Linked DNA regions of Sinobacterium norvegicum. The protein of the gene in region 2 interacts with the protein of the main gene of each other region in a pairwise test. Links are inferred from orthologs where the notes say so. Each region holds a gene or a part of one and is shown on either strand. Other genes may lie near its edges.

The links.
Region 1: the proteins of aceE (region 2) and nth interact in binary tests that used the Escherichia coli proteins (3 or more experiments, as listed by UniProt). The link is inferred for Sinobacterium norvegicum from one-to-one orthologs.

The regions. Positions count from the first base shown.
Region 1 is NZ_CAKLPX010000001.1:927,679-933,793, reverse strand. Bases 2,673-5,671 are described here. They hold nth (endonuclease III), read right to left. Parts: upstream 4,510-5,671; coding sequence 3,835-4,509; downstream 2,673-3,834. Other genes in these bases: dapC (succinyldiaminopimelate transaminase), read right to left, coding at 4,506-5,671; L9P87_RS04045 (ArsC family reductase), read right to left, coding at 3,422-3,784; dapD (2,3,4,5-tetrahydropyridine-2,6-dicarboxylate N-succinyltransferase), read right to left, coding at 2,673-3,400. In the rest of the region: L9P87_RS04055 (CHASE domain-containing protein), read right to left, coding at 1-2,199; more of dapD, read right to left, coding at 2,363-2,672; more of dapC, read right to left, coding at 5,672-5,711; glnD ([protein-PII] uridylyltransferase), read right to left, coding at 5,736-6,115. UniProt on the Escherichia coli protein: DNA repair enzyme that has both DNA N-glycosylase activity and AP-lyase activity. The DNA N-glycosylase activity releases various damaged pyrimidines from DNA by cleaving the N-glycosidic bond, leaving an AP (apurinic/apyrimidinic) site.
Region 2 is NZ_CAKLPX010000001.1:1,626,218-1,634,861, reverse strand. The notes cover bases 56-3,290. They hold aceE (pyruvate dehydrogenase (acetyl-transferring), homodimeric type), read left to right. Parts: upstream 56-450; coding sequence 451-3,090; downstream 3,091-3,290. Other genes in these bases: aceF (dihydrolipoyllysine-residue acetyltransferase), read left to right, coding at 3,166-3,290; L9P87_RS07290 (hypothetical protein), read left to right, coding at 56-231. Outside these bases: more of L9P87_RS07290, read left to right, coding at 1-55; more of aceF, read left to right, coding at 3,291-5,118; nadC (carboxylating nicotinate-nucleotide diphosphorylase), read right to left, coding at 5,206-6,051; L9P87_RS07270 (retropepsin-like aspartic protease family protein), read right to left, coding at 6,141-6,665; L9P87_RS07265 (DUF1631 domain-containing protein), read left to right, coding at 6,959-8,644. UniProt on the Escherichia coli protein: Component of the pyruvate dehydrogenase (PDH) complex, that catalyzes the overall conversion of pyruvate to acetyl-CoA and CO(2).

The sequences.
Region 1 (6,115 bases), 700 kb from region 2 along the record:
GAGATCAGTCAGTGTTTGGCTGAGTATGTTAAGAGTGATTGGCTTGGCGAGGTGTCCGTTCATTCCCGAGTCGTAGCACTTCTCTAACTGCTCGGACAATACATGGGCACTGAGGGCGTAAATACTGGTGGCGGGAGACTGATTGAGCGTCTCCCAGTCTCTGATTTTCTTACTGGCGGTATAGCCGTCGACAATCGGCATGTCGCAGTCCATCAACACCAGGTCATATCGTTGCTGCTGGTGGCAAATTAGATCGATTGCTTGCTGTCCATCGATGGCTGTGTCACAGATGACGTTCAGCTGTTTTAATAGGCCTTCCGCCACCAATCTGTTCACCTTATTATCTTCTACGACTAATACCCGTAGTGATTGCTTAAAATCAAGAATAATATTTTTATTACTCGATCTTGGTGCTAAATCAATTTGCAGAGGCAGGATAAAAGAAACCGTGGTGCCGGTTTCTTTGTCGCTCTTGAGGTGTATTTCTCCGTCCATCAATTCGACTAAATTTTGGCAAATGGTTAGCCCTAAACCGGTGCCGCCTAAGTTGTGGCCGCCATCTATTTGGCTGAAGGCTTGAAATAGTCGCGCCTGATTGTTCGGGCTGATACCGATGCCGGTGTCCCGGATTGCGAACTCTACATAGGCGATCCCTGCTTTGCTATATAGACATCGAACCGATAGCATTACTTCGCCCTGGTGAGTGAATTTAACCGCATTGCTGAGTAGGTTGGTGATGATTTGTTGGATGCGAATTTTATCGCCGATTAAAAATAGCGGGCAGTTGACTGCGATGCTGGACAACAGCTCGATATCGTTATTCTTGGTAATAAGAAAGGGGGATAGTGATTCACTGATGAGCTGTTTGAGGTTAAATGATTTTCGCTCAATGTTGAATTTCCCGGCCTCAATTTTAGATAAATCGAGAATGTCGTTAAGTACTGTCAGCAGTAATTTACTCGAGCCCTGAATAATACTTAAATATTGTCGCTGCTCCTCATCGAGTACAGTTTCTTCTAGCATTTCAGACATACCTAACACGCCGTTCATAGGGGTGCGAATCTCGTGACTCATATTGGCTAGAAATTGGCTTTTGGCCATGTTGGCGGCTTCAGCCGTCTCTTTAGCGGAGGCCAGTTCGCAGGTGCGGCGTTCAACCCGGTGTTCGATATGTTCAATATAACGCCGGCTTTTAACCCGATAAATAATTAACGGGTAGAATGCCAGCAAGGTAGTAATCGCACTGAGGATGGCAAATACATGTATATGCTGGAATGGCGGAGACGTCGCCTTTGCAACCAAGATACGCCATTGGCGCTGAGAGAACTGAAAGTCCTGTTGCCACGACAAACTATGATTTACCCGGTCGCGGTTGGCAAAGAGTAATTGTTGCTCGGGCTTGGCGTCGAGGTCGATTAGCTGAATGATTAAGGCAGAGGTATCAAAATCTGACGTTGCGTTTTTGATGGCGTCGCCAATTCTTAACACTTCGACGGCAACGCCTTTTGGGGTGGCGCTAAGACTGCTGCCGTTGGCCGCGGGATAGAAGACCGGGCTTAATATCAAGACGCCAAACTGCTCATCGCTATTTTGCACGAGTTTTATGCGGGTGGTGCTGACGGTTTGGCCGCTGTTGAAGGCGAGCTCGATTGCCGATAGGCGATTTTTCTGGGACGCTATATCATAGCCAAGGGCGGGCTTGTTTTCGGCTAGAGGTTCGATGTAAAGCACAGGCACATGCTGTTGGCTGGTAGGGGCAGAGATTAAGTCTCCCTGATGGTTGCGCGCGGTAATATCGAAATCGTCGTGGCCGTCCTCGCGCGCGTTTTCAATAAATACCTCACGCTCTTCTCCCGCTACAACAGGATTCCACGACAGTGCTTTTATCCCATGATAGCGCGCCAGTGTTGCCAGCCCAAAGCGAGAAAATTCCTCTCGGCTCACGTGTTGAGAGTTACTGATGTAATCGGAAACTGAATATAATGCGTCGAGGTTACGTTGGAATTGATAGCTGATCGCGTTATAGATATTGACTGATTGGCGGTTGAAATTTTGTTCTTCTTGATAGTGTTCAATTCTGGCGATAAAGGCAAAGATGACGGCCGCAGTCATGACTGCGATCAGCATGATATACAGGTCAGACTTAATCAGTTTGCTTGTCAGCGGTTGCTGTATTGTGTCGTCATCATCTGACTGCATATTCACTATGCTAAATGCCTTTTTTACTATCGCATTAGCTCAGTATAGCGGGTGCAAAATAACTGTTGTTTTATTCGAAGAAAGTCATTGTAGAGAAAACACCGGAGGGGGGGATAGGGGGGGGGAGGCGAGCTCTGTCGCCTCTCCCCTAAAAACAACGGGTTTAGTTGTTGCTGTGAAGCTCAGCATTTAATGCGATTGCTGATTTGTTGCTCAGTACTTCGAGAGCGCCTGAGATTGAGTTGCGACGGAACAGCAGATCAGATTTACCGGCGAGATCACGTGCCTTGACGACTTCAACCACATTGCGATCCTCATCGAGCAGGTTGAGCTTTGAGCCTGCGGTGATATAGAGGCCCGCTTCCACGGTGCAGCGGTCGCCCAGCGGTAAGCCGATACCAGCATTGGCACCGATTAGGCATTCTTCACCAACGCTGATGACCACTGAGTTGCCGCCAGAGAGGGTGCCCATGGTTGAACAGCCACCGCCAAGGTCAGACCCTTTGCCGACAAAAACGCCGGCAGAGATGCGACCTTCAATCATACCGGGACCCTCTGTGCCCGCATTAAAGTTGACAAAACCCTCGTGCATAATGGTGGTACCCTCGCCGAGATAAGCACCTAGGCGGACGCGAGAGGCGTCGCCAACACGGGTGCCGGCAGGGACAACATAGTTAAGCATCTTAGGGAATTTATCGACGGACAATACATCGATGATTTCACCGTTGCAGCGTGCCTTGAGTTGAGCATCGTCAAGCTCAGCAAGATCAATGGCGCCTTTGTTTGTCCAGGCGACGTTAGGCAATACACCAAACATACCGGTGAGGTTGACGCCGTGTGGCTTGACCAGAGTATGGGACAGTAGGTGCAGCTTGAGGTAGCACTCGGCTACAGTTTCCGGTGCTGCATCACTGGCTAAGATGGTAATAACTGCAGGCTGGTTGCCTTCTGCCAGTGTCGCAGCGATTTTAGCCTGTGATTTTTCTTCGGCATCAAACAATAGGCCGGCCAGCTTTTGCAGCTGAGCCTTGGCGACGGTAATGGCTTGGTTGCCGCCTTCGTAGCCCACGGCTTCAGCGATAAGGCCGACGAGCTGCTCGCTGGGCTGAAGTAGCGGTTGGGCGTAAAACACTTCTAACCACTCGCCTTTATTGTTCTGGGTGCCGACACCGAGGCCGAGGCTGAATACTGAATTTGTCATGGGTGAGTCCTGGTGAAATAGTTAATCGAGTGATAAAAAGCGTTGCTGAAAGTCAGCTTCTTTGAAGCCAACGCTGACCACGCCGGTGTCATCGATAACAACAGGGCGTTTGATCAGTGTTGGATTGGCCAGCATCAGTGCTTTTGCGCTGTCGCCATCAAGGCTCTGCTTGGCGTCATCGCCGAGCTGTTTCCACGTGGTAGAGCGCTTGTTGACCAGTGTTTCATAGCCGATAGCGTCAATCCATTGCTGGAGTTGATTCTCTGTCAGTCCGTCATTTCTGAAATCGTGATAGCTGTGATCTAGGCTGTTGCTATCAAACCATTTTCTGGCTTTTTTGACGGTGTCGCAGTTGTTGATACCGAACAGTATTGTCATAGTCATCGTCGCGGTCATTTAAAAAGGGCAAGCATAGCGTTAGAGGCTATTGTTGATCAAGGCTTTAACACTTTTTTGGGGTGTTTACGCTGCGGGTAACAGGTGCTACAGATTTCACAGATTCGGCCGTCACAGCCACGGGCTGAGCAAAATTCGCGGGCATAATAGATGATTTGCAGGTGAAGCTGGTTCCAGCTTTCTTTAGGAAACAGGCGCTTAAGGTCTTTTTCAGTTTGTTGGACATTTTTGCCATTGGTCAGCCCCCAGCGCTGGGCCAGCCGATGGATGTGGGTATCGACAGCAAAGGCGGGGATATCGAAAGCCTGCGACATGACGACGCTGGCGGTTTTGTGGCCTACTCCGGGGAGCTCTTCCAGTGCTGCCATATCTGCCGGTACCTCGCCATCGTATTGATCGACCAGCATCTGTGACAGTACCGATATTGCCTTTGATTTTTGCGGAGATAGCCCACAGGGACGAATAATAGCCTTGATTTCTTCGACGGGAACCTTGGCCATATCGAAGGGGTTGTCGGCACGGTCGAATAGCGCCGGTGTGACCAGGTTGACTCGTGCATCGGTGCACTGTGCCGATAATAAAACCGCGACTAACAAGGTGTAAGGATCTTTGTGGTCGAGGGGGACAGGCGGATTGGGATAGAGGCTTTGTAGTCGCCGCAAGATATAATTGACCCGCTCACCCTTAAGCATATTTTTTTTGGCGCAGGTCATGGCTGCTGTCGCCGCGTGAGAAAAGCTTTGATGCGTTGTGCCGCCTCTATACATTGCGCCAGCTCCGCCACCAGCGCCATTCTTACTCTGCCTGCGCCAGGGTTGACACCATTGGCTTCACGGCCTAAGAAGCTGCCGGGTAGCGCGGTGATGTTTTGCTCGGCAAACAGCTGCTGGGCAAATTCGCTGTCGCTGCCATCGACGTTGAGCCAGAGATAGAAGCCAGCCTCAGGCTGCTCGATATCGATGACGTCTTGCAGAATATCGATGACCGCGTCAAATTTTTGGCGATAGTAATCGCGGTTCAGTTTGACATGGGTTTCGTCTCCCCATGCTTGAATGCTGGCGTGTTGGTGATGCAGCGGCATGGCACAACCATGGTAGGTGCGGTAGAGCAGAAATGGTTGGATGATGTCGGCATCACCGGCTACGAAACCCGAACGTAGACCGGGCAGGTTCGAACGTTTGGACAGCGAGTGAAAGACAACGCAGCGCTTAAAATCGTTACGATCTAATTCGGCGCAGGCCTGCAATAAACCCATAGGGGGTTGCTGCTCGTCGAAGTAGAGTTCTGAATAGCATTCGTCGCTGGCGATGATGAAATCATACTGATCGGCTAGTACGATAAGCTTTTTAAGCGTCTCTGCATCAGTGACTGCTCCTGTTGGGTTGCCCGGGCTGCACAGAAACAACAGCTGTGTTCGCTGCCATACGTCGGCGGGGATTGTATCGTAGTCTGGTTGAAAATTATTGCTGGCAAGGCAGTTGAGGTAATAGGGTTCTGCCCCGGCCAGCGTCGCCGCGCCTTCGTAAATCTGGTAGAAAGGATTGGGCATCAGTACTAAAGGTTTGTCGGCTCTGTTGACGACGGCCTGTGTCAAGGCAAAAAGTGCTTCACGGGTGCCATTGACCGGCAATACATGAGATTGCGCAGTCAGAGATTGCGGTGCTAATTGAAAGCGGCTTGTGGCCCAGTCAGCGATGGCCTGGCGCAGTGGTAAAATACCGGCAGTCGTCGGGTAGCCAGATATTTTATCGAGATTGTTAGTCAGGTTTTCAAGCACAAATTGAGGTGGCGCATGCTTTGGCTCGCCGATCGACAGGGCTATGTGCTCAAGATGATTCGGTGCCGTTACCTGGGCTTTGAGCGCAGCCAATTTTTCGAAGGGGTAGCGGTGCAGATGTTGTAAGTCGTTATTCATAGCAGTTTAGTATCGATGGTTAAATTATTGATCGTTGACATTCTGGTCGAGCTGAAGGCGCAGTTGCTGGCAAATTCTCTCGCTGACATCGGCATCTTCTATCGCTTTGCCATTGTTGTCAGTGATAAAGAATACATCCTCTACTCGCTCACCGAGCGTCGATATCTTGGCGTTTTGCAACATCAATTGGTTCTCGGCAAAAATTAAACCGACCAGAGCCAGTAACCCAGGTCTGTCTGGTGTTATCACTTCGATAATGGTCTGTTCTTTTTGTGTGTCGGTAATGATGGTGACATTGGTTGGGTTGTTGAAGTGCTTCAATTGACGCGGGATAAAGCGCGACACGTTATCGATTACCTGCTGTTGCGTGCTGAGGTATTCGTTGAGTTTTTTGCGGATGGTTT
Region 2 (8,644 bases):
TTGGTTAAACCGCTGTTTTTGCTTGCTCTCGCTCTGCCGGATTTAATTGAAAGGTCAATAGCAACGGTATCTGTAGCCTTTGTACTTTGTCGAGAGACTGCTCTAAAGCTGCTGTCCCGCAAGGCTTTGGTGGTAGTATTGATGATATTTATATTGCTTATAGGTTTTGATTATGTAAAAATTTTACAGTTTCCTGCGCTTTCTTTATTCAGTGTTGGGCGAGCAATTTAGATTAAACAACTGGTAAACGCCTAGTCGGCAGAGAGTATCAACATTGTGTTGAGCCAGGCCTTGGGGTCGAACGACTGGGTCTTTTGATGAGTAATACCAGGTAGCAAGAATTCAACATGCGTTTCCCTGTTATCGGGGGGCGTTTCGACAGCCAAGCTTAAAGATCGGCTAATGACGGTCATTTGTAAGGCGACATCATTAAAATTGTTGGGGTAGTAAATGCAGGATCAAGATCCTATTGAAACACGCGAGTGGCTGGATGCCATCGATTCCGTTATCGATCACGCTGGACATGAGCGTACATCCTTTCTTCTCAATCAATTGTCGGAGCGCGCCTCCGATGTTGGCGTAAAGCTGCCTTCAGCCATTACCACGCCATACCGCAATACTATTGTGCCGACAGCCGAGCGACGGATGCCGGGCGATTTGTTTGTTGAACGCCGCATTCGCTCGATGATTCGCTGGAATGCCCTGGCCATGGTAATGCGCGCCAATGATAACAGTGACGGTCTCGGTGGCCATATTTCAAGTTTCTCATCCAGTGCCACCTTATATGATGTCGGCTTTAACTATTTCTTCAAGGGTGGCGAAAAAGCCGATCTTGTTTTCTATCAAGGCCATACCGCTCCAGGGGTTTACGCACGCTCTTATCTCGAGGGTCGTATCAGCGAGGATCAGCTTGATAATTTCCGCCGTGAAGTGGATGGCGACGGCCTGTCCTCCTATCCGCACCCATGGTTAATGCCAGATTACTGGCAGTTCCCAACGGTTTCTATGGGCCTGGGTCCTATTCAAGCAATCTATCAAGCGCACGTGATGAAGTACCAAGACAAGCGTGGCCTGGTTGATCAGACTAACCGTAAGGTCTGGGCTTTCCTTGGTGACGGTGAGTGTGACGAGCCAGAATCATTGGGTGCCATTTCACTGGCTGGCCGTGAGCAACTCGACAACTTGATTTTCGTGGTTAACTGTAATCTACAGCGTCTCGATGGCCCTGTACGTGGTAACGGTAAAATCATGCAGGAGCTGGAAGGTGTCTTCCGCGGTGCTGGATGGAATGTTATCAAGGTTGTCTGGGGGCGCCACTGGGATGCTCTGTTAGAAAAAGACACCACAGGTTTGCTGCAAAAGCGTATGGACGAAGTCTGTGACGGTGAGCTACAGAACTACAAGGCTAATGGTGGTGCTTACACTCGTGAGCATTTCTTCGGCAAGTACCCCGAGTTGCTCGAATTAGTTAAGGATTTAACCGATGAGGATATTATGTATCTCAACCGTGGCGGCCATGATCCTTATAAAGTTTATGCTGCTTACGCCAACGCCACTGAGCATAAGGGGCAGCCAACAGTTGTGCTTGCTCAAACGGTTAAAGGCTATGGTACCGGTGCAGCGGGTGAGGCTCAGAACGAAACGCACTCGCTGAAGAAGCTCGATATGGAATCCCTGAAAGGCTTCCGTGACCGTTTCAATATTCCATTGAGTGACGACGAACTGAAAACCGTCCCGTATTATCGTCCGGCGCCTGATAGCCCAGAAATGGTCTACATGCGCAAGCGTCGTGAAGAGTTGGGTGGCATGATTCCGTCGCGCAACCCCGATTTCGAAGCGCTACAATGTCCCGATCTGGATGCCTTTAAATCGCATCTTAAGGGCTCTGGTAAGCGTGAAATATCAACGACCATGTCGTTTGTGCGTATGCTGTCAACGCTGACCAAAGATAAGCAAGTTGGTGAGCGTATTGTTCCTATCGTGCCCGATGAGGCACGTACCTTTGGTATGGAGGGGATGTTCCGTCAGTTGGGTATTTACTCTTCAGTGGGTCAGCAATATACCCCACATGATCATGATCAGATCATGTTCTATAAGGAAGATCAAAGCGGTCAAATTCTCGAAGAGGGGATTAACGAGGCCGGTGCTACTTCTGCCTGGATTGCAGCGGCAACTTCTTACAGCACGTCTAACTACCCAATGGTGCCGTACTATATCTTCTACTCGATGTTCGGTTTTCAGCGTGTGATGGACTTGATTTGGGCTGCCGGTGATTCGCAGGCGCGTGGCTTCTTGATCGGCGCAACTGCTGGCCGGACGACACTCAACGGTGAGGGTTTGCAGCACCAGGATGGTCACAGTCATCTGATGGCTAATATGATTCCCAACTGTGTTTCTTACGATCCAACATACGCCCACGAGCTTGCCGTCATTATGCAGGACGGTCTCAAGCGGATGTATCAGGATAAAGAGAACGTGTTCTATTATCTGACCGTGATGAACGAGAACTACACTCACCCCGAGATGCCTCAGGGTTGTGAAGAGGGCATTATCAACGGTCTTTACAAGCTGAAAGAAGCTGAGGGCAAGCATAAACTGAATGTTCAGTTGATGGGCTCAGGCACTATTTTGCGCGAAGTGGAAGCGGCGGCTGAGTTGCTGTCTGCCGATTGGAAAGTGGATGCGGATGTTTGGAGTGTCACCTCGGCTAACTTATTGCGCCGCGATGGTTTGGCCTGTGAGCGTTGGAATCTATTGCATCCTGAGGGGGAGCAACAGGTGCCATTTGTGACGGCAGCGTTCGCCGACACCAAGGGCCCTATTGTTGGTGCCACCGATTATATGAAGTCATATTTGAATCAACTGCTGCCCTTCATGCCTCGTCGTTTCGCCATGCTGGGTACCGATGGCTTCGGCCGTTCGGACTCGCGTGAGAAACTGCGTCACTTCTTTGAAGTTAATCGCTACTTTATTGTTATCAAGGCGCTTAAGGCTTTGGCCGATGACGGTGAAATCAAGTTGTCAGTCGTCACAAAAGCGATTAAGAAATACGGAATTGACCCAGAAAAAATCGATCCTACCAGCTGCTAAGTATTGGGGGTGGGGCTGCGAGGCGGCCTCTCATCCGCAGAGGTTTTGATTGTATTTTTATAAGAGAAGAGAATTATGAGCATTAAATCGGTTGTAGTACCGGAAGGTGCCGGCGAAGCAGAAGTGATCGAGATCTGTGTCGCGGTTGGTGATACTGTCGCCCTAGAGGATTCGCTGGTCGTATTGGAGTCTGATAAGGCGTCAATGGAAGTGCCCTCTGATTGTGCGGGTACAATTACCGCCATCAAGGTCGCCGAGGGCGACACCCTGAACGAGGGCGATATTGTTGTCGAGGTTGAGGTTGCCGGCACCGCGGCAGAGCCTGCCGCTGCTGAATCCCCCGTTGTGGAAGCTGTTACGGAAGCCGTTGTTGAGCAGGTTGTTGAGCAAGCCGTTGAGGCACCAGTGTCAGCCGTTGCCAGCGAGCAATTGGTACAGGCGCCGGATATCGGCTCCGACTCTGCCGAGGTGATCGAGTTCTGTGTCGCCGTCGGTGACACTGTTGAAGAGGGCGACTCGCTGATCGTGCTGGAGTCCGACAAGGCATCGATGGAAATGCCGGCACCCTTTGCAGGTACCGTGGTGTCTTTTGCTGTAAAAGAGGGTGACAGTGTTAGTGAGGGTGCCGATGTCTGTGTGATCGCGACCACTGTTGCTCCCACCGCCCCTGCGGTCGCTGCCCCGGTTGCTGAGGCCAAGGTTGAGGCTGTTGTTGAGGTGGCTGTTGCACCGGTCGCTGCGATCAGCAGCGAGGTCAGCTTGGTTGTCCCCGACTTAGGCACTGATGCAGCGGAAATTATCGAGATTTGTATTGCTGTCGGCGATGATATTGCCGAGGGTGACTCGCTAATCGTATTGGAGACCGATAAGGCTTCGATGGAAGTGCCAGCCACCCAAGGCGGCAAGGTCTTATCCATTGCTGTCAATGAGGGTGACAAGGTCAGCGAGGGCGCTGCTATCTGTGTTGTCATGGGCGAAAGCCAAGCTCCGGCAGTTGCCGCACCAGCTGTTGTTACCAGTCCTGCCGCTGAGGCTCGTCAGCCTACGCCGGCACCAGTGGCTGCGCCAGTGGCGACAACCGTTGCTCAGCAGGTGACACAGGCTGCCAGTTCAAAAGTGTATGCCGGCCCAGCTGTGCGTATGTTGGCACGGGAACTCGGCGTAGATTTGGCATTGGTGCCAAGTACCGGTCCAAAGGGGCGAATCGTCAAAGAAGATGTTCACGCTTATGTAAAGACTACGCTACAGAGCGCGGCCAAGGTTGTCGCAGCCCCAGCGGTGGCCTCAGGCAGTGGTATTCCACAGGTGCCAGCGGTTGATTTCGCCAAGTTTGGAGACATCGAAACCGAGAAACTGTCGAAGATTGCCAAGATTACGGCGGCCAATATGCAGCGCAGTTGGCTCAACGTGCCGCATGTGACGCAGTTTGACGATGTCGACATTACTGATCTTGAAGACTTCCGCAAGGAGATGAAGGCCGAGGCGGAAAAGCAGGGCGTTAAATTAACGCCACTGCCATTTATGCTCAAGGCTCTGGCTCATGCACTGAAGGCAAATCCGAAATTCTGTTCTTCGATCTCTGTCGACGGGGAAGAGGTGATTTATAAGAAGTATGTCCATATTGGTATGGCCGTTGATACGCCTGCTGGTTTGGTTGTTCCCGTCTTGCGTGATGTCGATAAGAAAAGCATCTACGAAATATCTAACGAGGTGATCGAGCTGGCAACCAAGGCTAAAGATCGCAAGCTTAAGCCAGCGGAAATGCAGGGTGCTTGTTTTACTATATCAAGCCTCGGCGGTATTGGTGGTACAGGCTTTACGCCGATTGTTAACACCCCTGAGGTCGGTATCTTAGGTGTGTCTAAGATGACGGTGAAGCCGGTGTGGAATGGCAGTGAGTTTGTGCCCCGTAAGATGTTGCCTGTGGCGCTGTCCTACGATCACCGTGCCATCAACGGTGGTGATGCGGGTCGCTTCCTGACGTATTTCAATCAATTGATGAGCGATATTCGTCGATTGATGTTGTAATCAGTAGTGACAAAAAAGGCCGCTTAATAGCGGCCTTTTTTTTGCGCGAACGGTGGGCGATATTGCTGTCTGACGAAGCTCGGCTTTTTATAGCTCGGTAAAACGCATCGATAAATCGATGGCCGTATTGTGCTTGGTCAAGGCGCCGATAGAAATATAGTCGACACCCGTCTCCGCCACGCTGCGTAGGGTGTGGTTGGTAATATTGCCCGAGGCCTCTAGTTTGGCGCGACCATTGACGTGCTTGACCGCCTCGACCATTTGCGCATTGCTGAAATTGTCAAGCATGATGATATCGGCACCCGCCTCCAGGGCTTGGTTGAGCTCGTCAAAGGTTTCAACCTCGACTTCAACCGGCTTACCAGGGTGGTTACTCTTGGCAGTGGCGATAGCTTGATGAATGCCGCCGCAGCCCGCTATGTGGTTTTCCTTGATCAAGAAGGCATCGAATAAGCCGATACGGTGGTTGTGGCAGCCGCCGCAGGTAATGGCGTATTTTTGCGCAGTTCGCAGGCCGGGAATAGTCTTACGGGTATCGAGGATTTTGACCTTGGTGCCGGCGACTAGGTCGGCGTAAAATTTTGCTGTGGTGGCGGTGCCCGATAATAGTTGTAAGAAGTTGAGTGCCGCACGCTCGCCGGTTAATAGGCTGCGGGCACTGCCTTCGAGGGTGAATAGTGTCGCGTCTGCTTTGACGCTGTCGCCATCCTGGCACTGCCAGTTAACGGTGACGTCACTATCGACCTGTTTGAAAACCTCGTCCACCCAAGCGCTGCCGCTGATGATGCAATCCTCACGGGTAATAATACGGGCAATAGCCTGTTTGTTCTCGGGGATAAGCTCGGCGGTAATATCACCGCTGCCAACATCTTCGAGTAATGATTGACGAACAGTGGCTTCAATATCTTTAGCAAAGGCGGCCGGCACAGTCATGGCGGGGTACTCATTATCACAAAAGCGGCTATTCTAGCACCCCAGACGGTTTGCGGCCACATCGAGAAGTCGTCACCCAGCGTGACTGTTTATTGGCGATGTCTTTGCTTCAGGGTTAAGGTGTTCTGAGAGATGGCGATATCAACTTGTTTCAGTGCCGACATACCCAGCAGGATGGCGTCATCCTCAGTCATCGCTGGGTTGAGAGAGGCGCGAAGATTGCGAAAGACCAAGCCATCGATTGTCAGTTTTGGGATGATTGTTTGATAGACGGTGATATTTCCATTGGCCGTACGTGCGGTGCCCGCCCGTCCCTTGCTAAGGGCTAACACCTTGGCTAGTTTTAGTGGCACAACCACGTCGGTGGCGCCGGTATCGAGCAGCAGCTTAACCGACTGGTTATTGATGACGCCACGGGTGACATAGTGGTGTTGGCGGTTCGACTGCAAGGTCAGCGTGGTCGTGTTGTTACTGGAGTGGCTGGTGGGTTGTTGATTGGGGTTCTCCTGGTGGTCAAGAATCGAGCTGAAAGCCCAACCGAGCAGTCCTAACAGAATTACCCATGCGACGATTAGCATCGCTGTACCCATTGATCTAGAGCTGTTTGTGCTCATATGTGTTACCTAAAAAAACGCACTATTAAATCTCATTCATCGAACGTGATGTAGATCACAGAATGTCTTCTATTCGCTGTTGTTGTGCGTATTTGTCCTTATAATAAAAAATCGTTTATAGCAAAGTAGTCAGTTTAGACATCCCCATTATTGAGGTGCTTGTTGTTTTCTTCGCATCAGGGTGTCACCTAGCTTAAATCTATAACTAACAATAATACAATGGCTTGGTCTGGTCTAATGTAGATTGTTGCCCGCAACAATGCATCGTGCCGAGATGAAAAGAGAGTTTGTGAATGAATACCAGTGAGCAAAAAATTGTTCCTCTACGTTCTGCTGCCGCCTCGGACAATCAGCGAGCCAAATCCTTACCTACGCCGTTGCTCAGCTTGCAGGGTCGAGCCAAGTTAAAGTTGCTGGAACTGCTGGCCGGTGTTTTCAACAACATCGATGACAACTTATTCGAGCTGGCCAGTCGTGCTGATAACAACGGCGATCAAAACCTGTACTTTGAGTCAATGCGAGAAGTGCGCATGCAGCGCCGTGGCATCGAGTTGAATTTTGGCAAGGCAATAAGTCATAGCGTTGCAGAGGTGGTCAATGAAGCACCAAGGGTTGCGGTCGAGGCTTCGGCAGACAGTCTGTCACTGTTGGAACACCACGAGCTTGAACAGATTGTTGCCCTCGATGGCATGGTGGCTAAGAGCCTAGGCGAGTGCAACAACGAGCTGATGCTGTTGACTGCCCGCTGTGATGCCCTGCTGACCGACCGTCAATTGAGCTTTGAGGATAACCCGTTATCACCGAAGGTGTTGGGCAAGGCTTTTGTCGATGCCTGTGATAATTTAGATATTGATATTAAGTCAAAGCTGATGCTGTTTAAGCTGTTTGATAAGCAGGTTTTCGGCAAACTTCAGCCATTTTATCAACAGTGTAACGCGCAGTTAGAGGGTGATGGCATATTGCCCAACCTAGTGCTGGCTGATGCTTATCGCGCCATAAATCCCGATGCAGAAGAGTCCTTGTTGGGTGCGGATTCATTGACGCAGCAACCACCGCAAGATGACGGTGTCAGCCTCGATCAGATGGATGTCTTTGGCGCGGAACAGGAGTCCTCCCCGGTCGACTTGCCGGAACAAGATGTCTTTCGTTCTGTGCAGCAGTTGATGACGCAACTTCAGCGTTTCAGTGCCACCGATACCCAGGCAAAATTGGCTCCGAGAACGAGGGCGGTATCCCGTGATCAGGTCGTTAGTGCATTGTCTGAGATTCAAGCAAAGTCGGCGCAGTTACCGGTGGATGATCTGGGCTATGTTGCCGTTGCACCCAGTCACAATGATTTGAAAATGGCCAGCGAGCAGTTGGTAAAGCAGCTGACGGAGGCCAGTGGCGGTCAGAGCCGGCGTATTGGTCAGCTCGATGAGGACGCCATTAATCTTGTCGAGATGCTGTTTGGCTATATTCTCGATGATAAGAACTTGTCGACGGCGATGAAGGCGTTGATTGCGCGACTGCAAATTCCGTTGATTAAGGTGGCAATGCTTGACAAGGAATTGTTCAACAGTAGTCAGCATCCGGCGCGGCTGTTGCTCAATGAGTTGGCCGCCAATGCACTGGGTTGGAATAGAGCAAAGGGTGCCCAGCGCGATAAGTTGTATTCAAAAATTGAGCAGATCGTCGATCAAATCACCACCGAATTTGATGATGACATCTCCCTTTTTCAACAGTTATTAGTCGACTTAATCGCCTTTAATGAGTCTGAGGATCGACGTGCTCGGCTGGTTGAGCAGCGTACTTTAACGGCAGAGCAGGGGCGGGCAAAATCTGAGAACGCCCGTCGCCAGGTTGAACGTCAACTGGTTGAGAGAATTCAGCGGGCCGAAAGCGGCGGCCATGAATTGCCGGTGGTGGTGACGCGGTTCCTGGGTCAGGCTTGGAGTGATGTGCTGTTTTTAATCTGTCTGCGCGAAGGCGTGGAGGGT